One region of the Streptomyces sp. CS113 genome, then DNA from elsewhere that is predicted to be linked to it. Evidence: riboswitches for the same ligand, from Rfam matches in the RefSeq annotation. Region 1 holds a riboswitch; the other holds the start of a gene.

Region 1 (4,761 bases):
GAGCAGCATCACCAGCGCGAAGGAGCAGACCGCCCCGATGAACGCCCCGCCGGAAACGGACAGCGCGCCACCGCCCACGCCGAGGACGACGACCAGCACGGCGCCGGTCGAGGCGCCGGAGGAGACGCCGAGGACGAAGGGGTCGGCGAGCGGGTTGCGCAGCAGTGACTGGAGGACGGCCCCGCACACGGCGAGTCCGGCGCCGCACACCGCCGCGAGCAGGGTGCGGGGCAGGCGCAGGTCCCAGACGATGCCGTCGCGGATCGGCGAGACGCCCTCGGCGCCGGTGCCGGCACCGAGGTGGGCGGCGATCACGGACCACACGTCGGCGACGCCGATGTCGGCCGGGCCGATGGTCACGGCGACGGCCACGGAGGCGCACAGGGCGACGACTCCGGCCGCCGCCCACGCGAGGGGGGCGCGCCGGGACGCGCGTGGGCCGGAGACGGACGCCGGTGCCGCGGCCGTCCGGCTCGCGGACGTCACTTGGCGAGCCCGAACTCGCGCAGCGCCGCCGCCACCTGTTCCACGCCCTCGACGGTACGGATGGTGGGGTTCATGGCCTGTCCGCTGAGCAGCACGTAGCGCTTCTTCCGGACGGCGGTCATGTTCCTGGTCACGGGGTTGGACTCGAGGAACTCGATCTTCTTCGCCGCGGTCTCGGCCGTCTGGGACTTGCGGGTGAGGTCGCCGAGGACCAGGACGTCGGGGTCGCGGTCGGCGACGGTCTCCCAGCCGGCCTGCGGCCACTCCTCGTGGGTGTCGTCCATGGCGTTCTCGGCGCCGACCGCGCGGGTGATGACGCCGGGGGCGCCGCAGCAGCCCGCGAGGTAGGGCGAGGTGGAGTTGGCGAACCAGTACATGAGGGTGACGCCGGAGGCGTCGATGCCGGACGTCGCCCCGTCGACCCTGGACTCGAGGTCGGCGACGAGCTTCTCGCCGCGCTCCTCGACGTCGAAGAGGCGGGCCAGATCGCGGACTTCGCCGTAGACGGTGTCCATGGTGAGAGGCTCGCTCCGGACGCCGTCGCCGTCGCCGCTGTTGTCCTTGCCCGCGCAGTCGGACGGGGACAGGTAGGCCGGCACACCGAGTCGGGTGAACCGTTCGCGGGTGGCCACGCCGCCGGTGCCGAGCGTGGAGGCGAAGGAGGCGGCGACGAAGTCGGGTTCGGCGTCCAGGACCGTCTCGAGGGACGGCATGTCGTCGGCGAGCCGGGGGACTTCGGAGTTCGCCTTCTCCAGTCCCTTCATGACCGGGTCGGTCCAGGTGGCGGTGCCCGCCATGCGGTCGGCGAGGCCGAGTGAGAGCAGGATCTCCGTGGTGCCCTGGTTGAGGGAGACCGCCCGGCGCGGCGGCGCGGTGACCCGGACGTCGTGCCCGCAGTCCCGGACGGTGCGGGGATAACCGGCCGGGGCTGCCGCGTCGTCATTGGCCGCCCCGGAGCCGCACCCGGAGGCCAGCAGGGCGCCGGACAGGAGCAGGACGGGACCGCGCAGGGCACGGCGGGAAAGGAGGGGGCGGCGGGGGCCGACGGGACCTGCTGCGGACAAGGGGGATCCTCTGGCGTCGAGGGCTCATGCGCGAAGCCCGTCCGTACGATGCGGCCCGCGCCGCACGCGGCGCGGGTGCCAGCAGGTCTTCGGACTCGGGTTCGACCGGACGGAACGCCTTCCCGGACGGCGTACGCCGCCCAGTGGCCCGTGTTCCGCCCGTCCCCCTCACCGCTGCGCGTCAGTTCCGGATTCGCACCGGATTCCCTGACCCACCAGGTGGGTTCGACTGGCTTGCGCAAGCTACCACAGGGGCACCGCCCCGCCGGGGGGCGGGCCACTGCCCGACCCGCTCCCCCGGCCCCTCGGGCCGCCACGCCCGCCCGCGCGTCAGCTCTTCGGCATGAGGACGGTGTCGATGATGTAGACGTTGGCGTTGGCGGTCTTCACGTTGCCGCAGACGACCTTGGCCGAGTCGTTGACCTCGTAGGACTCGTCCGAACCCGAGGTGGTCAGCTTCGACTTCTGCAACGTGTCGAAGGAGCCGTTCTCCAGGTCCGCGGGCGCGAGCTTCTGGCCCACGACGTGGTAGGTCAGGATGTCGGTGAGCATCGCCTTGTCGGCCAGCACCTTGTCCAGGTCGGCCTTCGGGATCTTGGCGAAGGCGTCGTTGGTCGGCGCGAAGACGGTGATGTTCTCCGCGTTGTTGAGCGTGTCGACCAGACCGGCCTTCTGCACCGCGGACACCAGCGTGGACAGGGCCGGGTTGTTCGAGGCGGCCGTGGCGACGGGGTCCTTGGCCATGCCGTCGAACGAACCGGCGCCCTCCTTCGGCACCGTGGAGCAGGCCGGACCGAACGGCTCGTCGGAGCCCTCCATGCCGCCGGAGGTGTCGGCCGACTGGTCGTCGGTCGCCGCGGGGGCCGAGGAGGCGGCCTGCGCGGAGTCCGAGGAGCCGCTGTCGCCGTCGTCGGAACAGGCGGCCAGGGACAGGGGCAGGACGGCGGCCGCGACGACGGCGACGGCGGAGCGGCGGATACGGGCGTTCATGGAGAATCTCCCTGAAAACGGGCAGCTCAAAGGCTGCGTTCGGTACGGAGGTCGGTGCGCGTGGTGCGCGGTGGTCGGTGCTGGATCGATGTGGTGTGCGGCGGTCCGCCGAGTACGCGGCGCCGTGGTGCGGTGGCCGGCCGACCCGGGTCCGGAGTCGGCCGCCGGTTCACTCTCGGCGTGGTCTCGGTTCTCGCCTCACACGGGGAATCCGGAGCCGCCCCGGCCCCGGATTGGTGACTCACCCGATCGAGTGAGGGAGTCTCACAGCGGCGTCGCGGTCCGGAGGATGAGGAACATCGTCACGGCGGCGTCCGCGGACGACATCGCCGAGACGGCGGTGCCCGCCGCCGCGCCCCAGGCGGCCAGGCCCACCGAGGTGAACACCGGGGGCCAGGTGCGGACCGCGGGGGCGGGGCCGAGCAGGGCGGCCACCCGGCGCGGCACCGGACCGGGCGCCGCGAGTCCGGCGAGGGTGCTGACGGGAGTGCCGCGGGAGACCAGGGCCGCCTTGCCGATCGCCGTCGCGACCGTCCGCCGGTCGCCGACCGTGCGGGCGGCGGTCTCGTCCGCCCACCGCTCCGCCGTGTAGGCGACGGCGGTTCTCAGCGGGCGCAGGAACGGGTTGGCCAGTGCGGCGAGGCGGACGGCGAGCAGAAAGCGGTGGTGCCCGGCGGCGAGGTGGGCGCGCTCGTGGGCGAACAGGGCCCGCCGCTCACCCGGTTCGAGGCAGTCCAGCAGGGCCGTACTCACCACCACGCGGTCCCGGCGCCCACCGGGCAGCGCGTACGCGTAGGGCACGTCGTCCGGCAGTACGGCCACCCCGGTGCCGGGCAGCCCGGCCAGTGCCCGGTGGGCGCGGCGGCGCACCCTGCCGTGCCGCCACAGGGCCCGCGCCGAGGCCGCGACCACCGCACAGAGCGCGGGGATGGCCGCCTTGCCGACGATCTCGTCGTAGGGCACCGCCGCCCGGACCTCGGGGTCCGACCAGCCGTCGGGGAGCGGGTTGCCCGGGAGTTGGGCGGTGCCGACCACCATCACCAGGGCCAGGCACACGGTGCTGCACAGGGCCATCACGGCGGCGACGGCGGTGAGCAGCCTGGTCGCGGTCCGCGGGTGCAGGTGCTGCTCGGCGAGCCTGGCGATCGGCCATGCCGTCAGCGGCAGGACCAGGGGCAGGAAGACGAAGACCCCCATGCGGTGTCAGCCGTCCTCCGCGGCGCGCGCGTGCCCGAGCAGTTCGCGCAGCAGCCGCTCGTCGTCGGGGTCGAGGCCGGTGACGAAGCTGGCCAGTACCGCTTCGCGGTCGCTCTCGGCGTCCAGCACCTTGCGCATCTTGCGTGCGGCCAGGCCCGCCTGGTCCGAGGCGGGCGTCCAGGCGAAGGACCGGCCCGCGCGCTCACGGCTGACGGCGCCCTTCTCGAGGAGCCGGGTCAGGATGGTGATCACCGTGGTGTAGGCGAGGTCTCCGCCGAGGCGCTCCTGCACCCAGCCGGCCGTCGCGGGGCCGTCCGCCTCGCGCAGCGCGGACAGCACCAGCGCCTCCAGCTCGCCCTGGCCCCGCCGCCGCGGACGCCGGTCATCCGTCACGGCCCGCCTCCTTCCGCCGCCGATCCTCTTCCGGTGCGACATCGTATAGAAAGCCTTCTTCTACAGTGTTGTAGATTGTCGGGAGGTACCCGGAACACAACGAACGCGACGAAGGAGAACGCAGTGGGAGTTTCCCTGGCCAAGGGCGGCAACGTCTCGCTCAGCAAGGAGGCGCCCGGCCTGACCGCGGTGCTGGTCGGTCTGGGCTGGGACGTGCGCACCACGACCGGCACCGACTACGACCTCGACGCCTCCGCGCTGCTCCTCGACACGTCGGGCAAGGTGCTCTCGGACGGGCACTTCGTCTTCTACAACAACCTCACCAGCCCGGACGGCTCGGTCGAGCACACCGGTGACAACCTCACCGGCGAGGGCGAGGGCGACGACGAGGCGGTCAAGGTGAACCTGGCCGCGGTCCCGGGCGAGGTGGACCGGATCGTCTTCCCGGTGTCCATCCACGACGCGGAAAACCGGGGCCAGAGCTTCGGGCAGGTCCGCAACGCCTTCATCCGGGTCGTCAACCAGGCGAACGACCAGGAACTCGCCCGCTACGACCTGTCCGAGGACGCCTCGACCGAGACCGCGATGGTCTTCGGCGAGCTGTACCGGCACGGCGCCGAGTGGAAGTTCC
Region 2 (4,761 bases), 1.5 Mb from region 1:
GGCCCGTCAGCACGTCCGGCCCCTCCTCGTACGCGAACGCCGCGCCCCGCAGGGCGACCAGGGCCGGGGCCGGTTCCGAGGGCTGGGCCGGTCCGCTCACGACAGGGGTCCTTCCAGTACGAGGGTGAGGGTGGCCAGCGCCGCGAGCAGCGCGACGCTCGCCGCCGTGAACGGCACCGACACGCGCGCCTCGGGCACCAGCACGCGCAGGGTGCCGTCGTAGCCGCGCCCGGCGAGCCCCGACTGGAGCCGCGCCGCCCGGTCGAAGGCCCGCACGAACGCGGTGGCGCCGAGCCCGCCGAGCGAACGCCAGGCCGCCGCCCGCGTGGTGTGCCCGAGCCGCGCGGCCTGCGCCTGCCGGATCCGGCGCACCGAGTCCAGCAGCAGGAAACTCATCCGGTACGTCACCAGCGCCACGTCCACGACCGGCGCGGGCACTCCGGCCCGCACCAGGCGCGGCAACAGGTCCGACATCGGCGTGGTGAACGCGAACAGCAGCACCCCGAGCGAGGCCGCCGAGGTGCGCAGCAGCAGCCCACCCGCGCGCACCGCGCCGCCGTCGGCCGCCGACAGGAACCCGTCCGGCCCCCCGACCTGCACCAGCAGCGGCAGCGCCCCCGTCACGCAGAACCCCAGCGGCACCCGGTACGCCCGCCACAGCCGGCGTCCGGGCACGCCCGCCGGGCCGAGCAGCACCGTCAGCGCCGCCACCAGCACCAGCGCCGCGCCCGGCCAGGGCGGCAGCGAGATCGCGAGCACGGTCAGACCGAGACCGAGCACGGCCTTGTCCACGGGATGGCGGCGGCGCCAGCGACTGCTGTGCGCCGCCGCGTCGATCGGCAGCACTCAGTCCCCTTCTGGGGTGTTCCGCGGTGCCGTCGTGGCCCCGGAAGCCGCCGACGCCCGCTCCTCGCCCTGCCGCCGGCCCCGGCGCAGCCCGAAGTAGTACGCCAGCACGCCCGCGCCGAGCGCGGCCTGGAGCGCGAACAGCGCCGACTCGACCTCCCCGGACGGCGGTTCGTACAGCGGGGAGAACCACGGCTCGTAGTCCGGTTCGATCTCGGTGATCGCCGTCTCGGCCTCCGCGTCGGCCCCGGCGAACGGCTCCTCCTTGTGGTCGCCGAGCCCCAGCACCAGCGGCAGCACCGCCAGCGCGGCCACCGCGAGCAGCAGCAGGGCGTTGATCCTCGTGTTCCGGCTCATCGCGCCACCGCCTCCTGCTTCCGCTCGCCGGACCGGGTCAACAGCACTCCGAGCCGGGTCAGTTCGCCCTTGCTGGACTGCACCAGGAGCCGCATCACGATCACCGTGAGCAGGCCCTCGCTCACCGCGAGCGGGATCTGGGTCACGGCGAAGATGGACCCGAACTTGCCGAGCGCGCCCGGGAACCCGCTGCTCGGGTCGGGGAAGGCCAGCGCCAGCTGCACGCTGGTCACGCAGTACGTGGACAGGTCGGCGACGAACGCGCCGAAGAACACGGTGACCATCAACGGCACGTCCCAGCGGCGCAGCAGCCGGTAGACGCCGTACCCGGCCCACGGGCCGACGATCGCCATCGAGAAGACGTTGGCGCCGAGCGTGGTCAGCCCGCCGTGGGCGAGCAGCAGCGCCTGGAACAGCAGGGTGATGGTGCCCAGGACCGCCATGATCGGCGGCCGGAACAGGATCGCGCCCAGACCGGTGCCGGTCGGATGCGAGCAACTCCCGGTGACGGACGGCAGCTTCAGTGCCGACAGGACGAACGTGAAGGCTCCGGAGGCGCCGAGGAGCAACGTGCTCTCCGGGTGCTCCCTGACCTCACGGGTGAGTGACCTGACTCCGTGGACGACGAACGGCGCGGACGCGACACCCCAGGCGATCGCGTGCGCCGGTGGCAGAAAGCCCTCGGCTATGTGCATGGCTCAGCAGACCCTCTCCAGCACCTCGTGGATGGACGACGCGCCTTGGCCGGTCTCCTGGCTTACGGGTACCACCGCCCGTGCTCCGCCTTCCCGGATCGCAAGCGATCCAGTGGCTGCCCGTGGGGGCCGGAGCCGGACTTCCCGATTCACAGTGGCGAGGGCCGCACCGGCATCACACCGGTTTCCCGTTCACCAAGGCGTGGCGACAGTAGTGCTCCCACCGGGCCGGGCACAAGCAGGCCTCGAGCCCCGTCCGGGCGGGCGGGCGGCACCTCCGTCAGCGCGAGCGGCCCCGCTGGGGCCCCCGGACCACCCGGTCGCGCATCCGGGTGGTCAGCGCGGTGGCGGCGGCCGTGAGGAAGACGAAGCTGTACGTGATCTGAAGCACGGTCACGACCCGCGCGGCCTGGCCCCTCGGGGTGATGTCCCCGTACCCGACGGTGGCGAGCGTCACCACGGTGAAGTACAGCGCGTCGATCCGGGTGTGCAGTCCGCTGAACTCGCCCGGCGACTTGGCCAGGGCGTAGTACGCCGCCGAGAAGACGTGCACGGACAGCACGATCAGCAGCGAGATGACCACGCCGGGGCGGCTGTCCGGACGGTCGAGGAGGACGTGCCGGATCTGCCGCAGCAGCAGCACCGCCACCACGGTCAGCAGCAGGGCGAACAGCACCCAGCTCAGCACCGGCCGCTGCGGCCCCAGGTGGTCGAGCGGGAGCAGGAAATACGCCACGACCACGGCGGCCGCGATCCCCGCCCGTACGACCCAGGGCCGGACGGCGGCCCAGCCGGTACCGGGACGCGGGCGAGTACGAGGGCGAGGACGCGGGTGTGCGGTCCGGCGGTCCTTCACCGTGCCGCTCCCGCCGACGGCGCCCCGCCCGGCGACCCGCCCGCCTCCGGCGGGGTCCGGCGCACCAGTTGCGCCACGATGAACGCGACCACCGACGCCATGACGATCAGCGGCATCTGGTCGTGGGCGTCCCGGCCCATCAGCAGCACCGCGAGGACCGAGCTGGCCAGCGGCAGCCCCGTCACCGCGGCCGCCGCGGCGGCGATGCCGAGGGCCAGCGCCGGGGTCGCGCCGAAGCCGGGCAGCCCCGAGCAGGCCAGGGCCGTCGCCGCGCCCAGCAGGACGGCCGGGAAGATCGGGCCGCCGCGCAGCGCGCCCAGCGCGATGCCCCAGGCCAGCCCCTTGCACGCGACCAACGCGACCAGGGCCCCCACGGACCAAGTGTGCGGGTGCGCGGCGAGCTGGGCCAGGGCGGCCTGGCCGGACAGCGCCGCCTCGGCCGGGGAGCGTCCGGTGATCAGCGCGTACGCGGCGACACAGACGCCGACCGCGGTGGCGCAGGCGACGGTGCGCGCGGCCGTGTGGCGCCGGGTCCAGGTGACGGTGCGGCGGCCCAGCGCGCGGGCCAGCGTGACCAGTACGGCGATCAGGGCGGCGGTGGGCAGCCCCCACAGGAAGTCGCCCGCGTCCGGATTGGCCTGGGGCGGCAGGTGGGGCAGGCTCAGCGCGCCGATCTCCAGCCCCGTCCACTGCCCGAAGCCGGTGAAGACCAGGGCGCCGGTCGCGCTGGCCAGCAGGCAGGGCAGCAGCAGGGCGACCAGCTGGGTGCCGGCCAGCCCCGCGCCCTCGATGAGCAGGACCGCCGCCGCGATCGGGCCGCCGAGGATGGTGGAGATCGCGGCGGTGGAGCCGGCCGTGGCCAGGATCGCGCTCGCCCGCTGGTCACCGCCGGCGCCGGCCCGCCGCACCGCCAGCAGGGCCAGCCCGCTGCCGACGGCCATGAGCGGGGCCTCGGGCCCCAGCACCACGCCGAGCGGCAGCGTGGCCAGCGCGGCCAGCACCGCGCCGGGCAGCGCGCGCGGGCCGACCGGCGCCCCGCCCAGACCGTTGACGGGGAGATGGCCGCCGCCGCCCGGCATCCGCGTCACGATCGGCGCCAGGATCAGTCCGGCGAGGACCAGCGCGGGCAGCGGCCACCACCAGGGCGGGGTGTCGTATCCGGCCGCCTCGGGCAGCGAGGTCCACACCCAGTGCTGCAACTCGTGCTGGAGCCCGACGAAGAAGAAGCAGGCCAGCGCGATGGGCACACCGAGCAGCACGCACAGCAGCAACAGCCGCCGGTAGCCGGGGCTGAGCAGGGTCTGCCGCAGCGACTGCTCGGCCCGGCCCGGGGCCGCGTGCGCCGGCGCGGTCACCGAAACCGCCCGCGCGGGCACCGCCGGGGCAGCGGCCGACTCGTCACACGCCCTCCTTCGTCCGCCCCCTCGGTCCCACGGCCCGTCGGTCTCCGGCAGCCGCGGATGCCGTTCAGTTAACGCGAGGCCCCGGGCGTCCGCATGTGCGCGCCCGGGGCGCGATTCACCCGTACGGCGGACCCGCGTGGCCGGGTGGCGCGGGCGCCCGCAGGCTCGAAACGACCTGTCCGCGCCGTCGGCGCCGGCGGGCAGCTGCCCCGTACGGGGGACACAGAAAGGACTCCGCTCATGAGCCAGCACGCCGAACCCTCTCCCGGCCGGCCGTCCCACGGCGGCGACGCCTCCTGGGCCCAGCGCTCGGGCGACCGCACCAGCGGCTGGGTGACCGGCGGTGTCGTCTTCGCGGGCGTACTGCTGCTGCTGAACGGCGCGCTCGCCGTCCTCCAGGGCATCGCGGCCATCGCCGAGGACGACGTGTACGCCCGTATCGGCACCTACGTCTACGAGATGAGCCTGACCGGCTGGGGGATCGTCCACGTCATCCTCGGCGCCCTCGTGTTCGTCACCGGGTACGGCCTGCTCAAGGACATGGCTTGGGCACGGGTGGCGGGCATCGTCCTCGCCTCGCTGAGCCTGATCGCCCAGTTCCTGT

What was found. Region 1 has a riboswitch for cobalamin ahead of B9W62_RS02415 (ABC transporter substrate-binding protein). Riboswitches for the same ligand answer to the same signal wherever they lie in the genome.
Region 2: linked by a shared signal. The riboswitch ahead of B9W62_RS09225 (energy-coupling factor ABC transporter permease) and the one ahead of B9W62_RS02415 (ABC transporter substrate-binding protein) in region 1 are both predicted to bind cobalamin.

Annotation. Positions count from the first base shown of each region.
Region 1 covers NZ_KZ195574.1:607,644-612,404, forward strand. Annotated here, with positions in the region: gene B9W62_RS02410 (FecCD family ABC transporter permease) at 1-486, opposite strand, end outside; gene B9W62_RS02415 (ABC transporter substrate-binding protein) at 483-1,550, opposite strand; cobalamin riboswitch at 1,613-1,799, opposite strand; gene B9W62_RS02420 (fasciclin domain-containing protein) at 1,881-2,540, opposite strand; gene B9W62_RS02425 (M56 family metallopeptidase) at 2,805-3,737, opposite strand; gene B9W62_RS02430 (BlaI/MecI/CopY family transcriptional regulator) at 3,744-4,172, opposite strand; gene B9W62_RS02435 (TerD family protein) at 4,254-4,761, shown strand, end outside.
Region 2 covers NZ_KZ195574.1:2,144,865-2,149,625, reverse strand. Annotated here, with positions in the region: gene B9W62_RS09240 (ATP-binding cassette domain-containing protein) at 1-100, opposite strand, end outside; gene cbiQ (cobalt ECF transporter T component CbiQ) at 97-846, opposite strand; gene B9W62_RS09230 (energy-coupling factor ABC transporter substrate-binding protein) at 847-1,203, opposite strand; gene B9W62_RS09225 (energy-coupling factor ABC transporter permease) at 1,200-1,898, opposite strand; cobalamin riboswitch at 1,928-2,113, opposite strand; gene B9W62_RS09220 (potassium channel family protein) at 2,179-2,640, opposite strand; gene B9W62_RS09215 (chloride channel protein) at 2,751-4,109, opposite strand; gene B9W62_RS09210 (DUF7144 family membrane protein) at 4,398-4,761, shown strand, end outside.